DNA from 3 places in the Desulfovibrio simplex genome. Region 2 is predicted to be linked to each of the others. Evidence: predicted binding sites of a transcription regulator. Region 2 holds the regulator's gene; each other region holds the start of a gene.
The links. Region 2 encodes sigma-54, which starts transcription at its own class of promoters, with help from an activator protein. Its sites were predicted from a motif close to CTGGCACGGNNNNTGCTT; they were not measured.
Positions count from the first base shown of each region.

Region 1: ACZ5DH_RS12510 (UxaA family hydrolase) is a predicted target of sigma-54. The motif match lies at 653-670, and genes of this name have one in related genera.
Region 3: ACZ5DH_RS08885 (YbjQ family protein) is a predicted target of sigma-54. The motif match lies at 1,502-1,519, and genes of this name have one in related genera.

Region 1 covers NZ_AP042377.1:3,055,319-3,057,587, forward strand. Annotated here, with positions in the region: gene ACZ5DH_RS12505 (sigma-54-dependent Fis family transcriptional regulator) at 1-510, opposite strand, end outside; gene ACZ5DH_RS12510 (UxaA family hydrolase) at 850-1,134, shown strand; gene ACZ5DH_RS12515 (UxaA family hydrolase) at 1,139-2,269, shown strand, end outside.
Region 2 covers NZ_AP042377.1:1,324,128-1,326,396, forward strand. Annotated here, with positions in the region: gene rpoN (RNA polymerase factor sigma-54) at 81-1,505, shown strand; gene hpf (ribosome hibernation-promoting factor, HPF/YfiA family) at 1,652-2,191, shown strand; gene rapZ (RNase adapter RapZ) at 2,250-2,269, shown strand, end outside.
Region 3 covers NZ_AP042377.1:2,157,788-2,160,056, forward strand. Annotated here, with positions in the region: gene trpB (tryptophan synthase subunit beta) at 1-323, shown strand, start outside; gene ACZ5DH_RS08885 (YbjQ family protein) at 915-1,337, opposite strand; gene lon (endopeptidase La) at 2,237-2,269, opposite strand, start outside.

The sequences.
Region 1 (2,269 bases), 1.7 Mb from region 2:
AAGAAAGGTGGACAGCACCGGGCTGAGCTCCAGAAGCATGTTGAGAATCTGCACGATGTTTTCAGGGGGCCGTACAAAGGAAACGTGCAGGGTGCCGATAACCTCGCCGCTGACGATGAGCGGCAGGGCAATGGTGGAGTTGAGGCCCACGGTGGAAAGCGGCATGGGCGAATCGCCAAAGTCGTGCTTCGCCAGGTCATTGATGACCACAGGCTTGCGCGAGGCAATGGCCAGGCCAGCCACCGTGTTATGGGCGATACGGGTATTGGAGAGCGATTCCACCACGGTGCCGTCAGCCGCCGTAAAAAGATTCAAAAACTCCCTTTCGGCATCATACAGGTTGATGCAAAAACGGTCATAGTGAAACAAAACGCGAAGCTGCTTTGCAAGCATTCGGAAAAAAGCATTACGGTCCATTTTTCCCACGACCAGTTTGGCCAAATGGTGCACCACCTGTCCTACAGTCTGGGAAGGGTTGCTCAAGCCGTCTGCTGAAATCTCATAGGGCATAACTCACCTCTGCCCACATTTAATCATTCCTTTACCCAAATACAAGCACATTTCCCATAAACGGGCATATTTAATTGAACAAACAATCAACTTTGTGAAAAAAACTCCTTATACTGCGCTGACTACGGCTCTGCATACAACTTTGGCATACACCTTGCTTATGGTTGGGCAAGCCTAAGGTAAAACAAGTGATCAACGTGCATTTGCGACATAATACAAGAAAATAATCCTGTATTCAAAAATGAAACAAATGCAAATACGCATAATACTGTATGCAATAATGATCCCTTGTTCTTTAAGTTACGTTTAATTACTACCATACTATCCAAGGAGACATGTATGACAACCCACTTTGTGGTGCACGAACCCGGCGACAGCGTCGGCGTGGTCGTGGTTGAAGGCGTCAAAAAGGGCGACCAACTCAACGGCTGGATCATGGACGGCGACACCACCCTGGTGTTCGAGACCCTGAACGACATTCCGATCGGGCACAAGATCGCCCTGCAGGACCTCGCTGAAGGCGACACTGTCATCAAATACGGCACCGACATCGGCAAGGTGATCAAGCCCATCAAGCGTGGCGAACACCTGCATGTCCACAACGTCAAAACCAAGAGGTGGTAAACCAATGAACAAGACTATTATGGGCTACCGCCGCGAAAATGGCCGCGTGGGCATCCGTAACCACGTGATCATTCTGCCTCTGGACGACCTTTCCAACGCCGCTTGCGAAGCTGTGGCAAACAACATCAAGGGCACCATGGCCCTGCCCCACGCTTACGGCCGCCTGCAGTTTGGTGAAGACCTCGACCTGCATTTCCGCACCCTTATCGGTGTGGGCAGCAACCCCAACGTGGCCGCCGTTGTCGTCATCGGCATCGAGCCCGTGTGGACGCAGCGCGTGGTTGACGGTATTGCCAAGACCGGCAAGCCCGTTGTGGGCTTCGGCATTGAACAGCACGGCGACCTGGAAACCATTCGCGCCGCTTCCCTCAAGGCCAAAGAATTTGTGCACTACGCCAGCGAACTGCAGCGCACCGAATGCAAGATGAGTGAGTTGTGGGTTTCCACCAAGTGTGGCGAATCCGACACCACTTCCGGCATCGCCGCCAACCCCACCGTTGGCAACGCTTTTGACAAGCTGTGGGAAACCGGCGCCACCACCCTGTTTGGTGAAACCACCGAAATCACCGGTGGCGAACACCTGGTCGCAGCGCGCTGTGCCAACGAAGACGTGCGCAAAAAGTTCATGGCCTTCTTTGACCGCTACGCCAAGGTTGTTGACGACCACAAGACCGACGACCTTTGCGACTCCCAGCCCACCAAGGGCAACATTGAAGGCGGCCTGACCACCATTGAGGAAAAAGCCCTCGGCAACATTCAGAAAATCGGCCGCAAGGCTCCGGTTATCGGCTGCCTCGACAAGGCTGAAACCCCCACCGGCCCCGGCCTGTGGTTTATGGATTCCTCATCCGCCGCGGCCGAAATGGTCACCCTGTGCGCCGCTTCCGGCTTTGTGGCCCACTTCTTCCCCACGGGGCAGGGCAACATCATCGGCAACCCCATCCTGCCCGTGATCAAACTGTCTGCCAACCCGCGCACCGTGCGCACCATGAACGAGCACATCGACGTTGACGTTTCCGGCCTGCTGCGCCGCGAAATCAATATGGATCAGGCCGGCGACATGTTGCTTGAAATGCTCATCCGTACCTGCAACGGCCGCAACACCTCGGCTGAAGCCCTGGGTCATCGTGAATTT
Region 2 (2,269 bases):
TATTGCATAATTTTTGCCACTATGGCACACTACTTGTAAATAAAATATTTTCTGCTGACCTTTCAAGACGGAACAGGCTCATGGCACTGGAACTTCGACAGCAATTAAAACTGACTCAGCAGCTCGTGATGACCCCGCAATTACAGCAGGCCATCAAGCTGCTCCAGCTCTCACGCATGGAGCTTCTCGAGACTGTGCAGCAGGAAATGCTGGACAATCCTTTTCTTGAAGAATCCCAGGGCGATGACACTTCGCCAGATTCAGGCGATGACAGGCGGGAAAAAGCCGCCGAAGAGGTGTACGATCAAGACCTGGCCAAGGATGCCGACTGGGAAGATTACCTGGGAGAGTTCGCAAGCACTCCCCGCCTTGTGCAGCCACGCGAGTTTGAGGTTGCTGAAGATATTTCGCCCCTTGAAGCGCGCTACTCGGCCAAGCCCACCCTCGAAGGCCACCTGCTGTGGCAGTTGCGTCTTTCCTCCCTCACAGAGACACAAAAAGACATAGGCGAAGTCATCATCGGCAACCTTTCTTCTGCCGGGTATCTGCACGCCAGCCTGGAAGAAATCGCACAGATGACGGAGTCTGATACGGCTGAAGTTCAGACGGTGCTTGAAAAGGTGCAACTGTTTGATCCTGTGGGCGTGGCCGCCCGTGATGCCCGTGAATGCCTGCTCGTACAGATAAAAAGCCTGAAGTATGACCGCGACCCCATACTGCTTGAACTCGTGCGCTCGCACCTGGAGGACCTTGAAGCCAAGCGCTACAAGCCCCTGCTGCGCAAATTCAAGCTGGATATGGAGGAACTGAAAGAATATCTGGACATCATCCAGAGCCTTGATCCCCTGCCTGGAGCCAGTTTTGGCGGTGGCGAACCAACCTATGTGAGCCCTGATGTTTTTGTGTACAAAATGGGCGATGAGTTCGTCATTCTGCTCAACGAGGATGGCTTGCCGCAGTTGCAGCTTTCCAATCTGAGCCAGATGGACATGAAGGGATCCTCAGATAAGGAAAAAGAATACTGTACAGAAAAAATGCGCTCGGCCAGCTGGCTCATCAAGAGCCTCTATCAGCGCCAGCGCACCCTGTACAAAGTGATGGAAAGCATCGTCCGGCACCAGCAGCCCTTTTTCGAGGATGGCGTGACGCGTCTGGCACCGCTTATTCTCAAGGATATCGCTGATGACATCAGCATGCATGAATCCACGGTAAGCCGCATAACAACAAACAAGTACGTGGCGACGCCGCACGGCATTTTTGAACTGAAATTTTTCTTCAACAGCGGTCTGGAGCTTGATGACGGCAGCCAGGTCGGCTCTGAGAGCGTTAAAGCCCTCATCAAGAAGTTCATTGCTGACGAAGACACCAGGTCTCCCCTGAGCGATGAACGCATTGGCGAAATGCTGAAAGAGCACCTTAAGGTCAACATCGCACGTCGCACTGTGGCCAAGTACCGCACTGCCCTTGATATTCCGTCGTCTTCAAGACGCAAGGAACATTTCTGACCTTGGCCTTGGCGCGGCACAAGCGCCGCTGCCCGCCTGAGGCAAAAAATTTTTAAAACAAGATGGTTCATCAAATTTCCACCGTCGTTCAAAAGACGGGTTCCACAGTTCTCCATGCCGGGAACTGACATCATAAGGAGGATTATATGAACATCTCTTTTGCCTTCAAAAACTTTGAAGCCTCCGACCATCTTAAAAAGTATGCCCGACGCCGCATGGAAAAGCTGGGGCGTTTTTTTGGCAAGTCTTCCGGTCTTGAGGTAAGCGTTGTGCTTACTGTGGACAAGTTTCGTCATCGCTGCGAAGTGACGGTTGTTGGCGAAGGTTTGCATATAAACGCAACGGAACAGACTTCAGATATGTATGCCGCCATCGACCTTGTGACAGACAAGGTCGAGGCACAGATCAAACGCCAGGTTTCGCGGGTCAAGACGCAACGCCGTAAGGCTCGCTCTGCCGATGTTGACGTCTTTACCTATAACCTTGACGCAGAGGCTGAAGTGGCGCAACCGGTTGAAGGCACTGACCGCCTTGCCACCAAGCCGCTGCACCTTGATGAGGCGCTTATGCAGCTTGACTCCATCGGCAGTGAGTTCCTGGTGTTTTTCAACGCCGAAAATGGCCGCATCAACGTGGTGTACCGCACCCGCACGAGCAGCTACGCGCTGATTGACCCCGTCTTATAATTACGCCTGTTCCCGGCCGTCTGATGCCAGGCGGCCGGGAAGCATAGCAGGGGGAATAATGACTGCCACCACAAAGCA
Region 3 (2,269 bases), 830 kb from region 2:
ACGAAAAAGGCGACGCCGCGGCGGTGTACTCCATCTCCGCCGGTCTGGACTACCCTTCCGTCGGGCCGGAACATTCCATGCTCAAGGACGCGGGACGCGCCGAATATGTCAGCATCACGGACAGGGAAGCCCTGGACGCCTTCTTCGCCCTGTCCAGGCATGAAGGCATCATTCCCGCTCTTGAGTCGTCGCACGCCCTGGCCCAGGCCATGAAGATGGCCCCCGCCATGCCAGACACCGCCATACTGCTGGTCAACCTGTCTGGCCGTGGCGACAAGGACGTAGCCCAGGTAGCCGAAATGATGGAAAAAGGCGAAATATAGGCTCTGATTCCTCCAAGGGCGCAGGCCCATAAATGCCGACAACAGCAAAGGCCCCCGTCCACTGGACGGGGGCCTTTGCTGGCCTTTTGACGGGCACACGCCGGAGGCTCCCAGACTGAAAATCCTGAACAGATGGAACCTGATCTAGACCAGATTAACTTTGAGAATGGACATTCTCAAAGTTTAAGACACGCATACTTCGGCGCTTAACAGCGCAAATAAATTGCGCTTACGCCTTCGCTGCGGGCGCCTGCTCACGCAGTCGCCAGAGCAATTTCAAAGTGAAAATGCTCTAAACCATACATGGCTGCGTTACGCGCACGGCCCGCAAGCGCCAGCGCCATAAATCCGCCGCTCCAGCACACTGTCCCGCGCCACGGTTACCGCCCCGGCGTCACGCGACGAACATTTGTCCGCACAGGCGCACTGCCCGGAGCAAACCTGCTTGGTACCAGGCATTCTCGGCGGTGATGGCACGCCCGTTCCGGCAGTTACGGTACAGGCAACCTGCGCCTGCGCCAGTACGGTGATCGCCCGCTCCCACAGTCACCAGAACAGTTTCAACGTGAAACCGCCCTGCCCTGATGCTGCTTATATAACTTCATTGAGCGCCGAAAGCTGTTCCTGCGCCCTGAATTTCTGCTGCAACATGATGGGCAGCGCTTCCGGATCAGCCGGGTCGTATTCAAACATGACCGCCGTACCGAAGCAGGAAAAATACTTGCTGCCGTCAGGATGAAAAGCCACGTTTTCATTGTAGCCCACGATGGCCTGCGCGCCTTTGTTCATGGCGCGCCCCGCCATGCCGAAAAAGGCTTCCTCGGAGTCAAAACCCCGGCAGCACACGAGCCCCAGCACCTTGGCAATACGCCGCCCTTCCACCTGATGCGTGGTCACCACAGGAAATCGCCCGGCCAGAAACACTTCACGAATGCGCGCGGTGGCGTCTGACGTACGCGCCTGCCTTTCAGCTTTGCGAGCCTTTTTTTCCTGACCACCGAGTAAAAAAAACATGCCGGACCTCCAGAAGCAATGGGATGCACAATGATAACGCTCTCGTGTGCAGATTAATTGCAAAGGTCTTGCCAATAAACTTTTAAACTTTTATTTCAAGTGATTATAAAAAAATCAGCCTTGCGTTGTCAGACCGTTGACGGCATTGCCGCGACCACAGGGCAAACCAGCGTCCATGCCTTTTCGGGGCACTCTTCGAACTTTTGAACACGGTCGCGCCGTCCAGTGCCGCAGGGCAACGGCCAAGGCAACATCATAAAAAGTGGCCGAACATCGGCAATTATCGCCAACACAGGCGCAGCAGCGGCATTGCCTTCCCCATATTCACCGCCCGTGAAAGCCCCGCATTGGTACCGCCATACACGGCGGCAAAGGCGCGGCCTGTTTGGCGCATGTGCCCATAAAGGCATAAACTCGCCATCGGCGGGTTTATGCCTTTATAATATTGCCCGACGCCGGAGCCGATACACGTTGAGACGGTGTACTGCCTGGAAAACGCAGTTCTGAAGCCCCGCTTCAGATCAGAAAACCCTTACCATACCATAATAGATTAACTTTGAAATGTTTCACGTTACAAAGTTTTTATTCAGCCAAAAAATGCGATTTGCGGTAGCCGTTAGCGGGGCTTTACCGCTTACGGATAACCAATGCTGTCTTTGCGGCAGCCGTTGCTTTAGCCGTTGTGACGCAGGCTTCAGCCGTCGCAACGGCTAAAGCTCGGCTGAATCCACGCCACCTTGTGGCACGCTGCACTCTCGTGCAGCGTCAGAGCATTTACACTTTTTCAAAGTTAAAATGCTCTGAAATACAATAAGAGTTTTAGGGGGTGGGGGCGTGGGGGAGGCGACCCTTTTGCAAAAGGGTCCCTCCCCCACAAAGTATTTCAAAATGACATCACGCTACTGCGCGGGCTGCTTTTGGGTTTCGGTTTC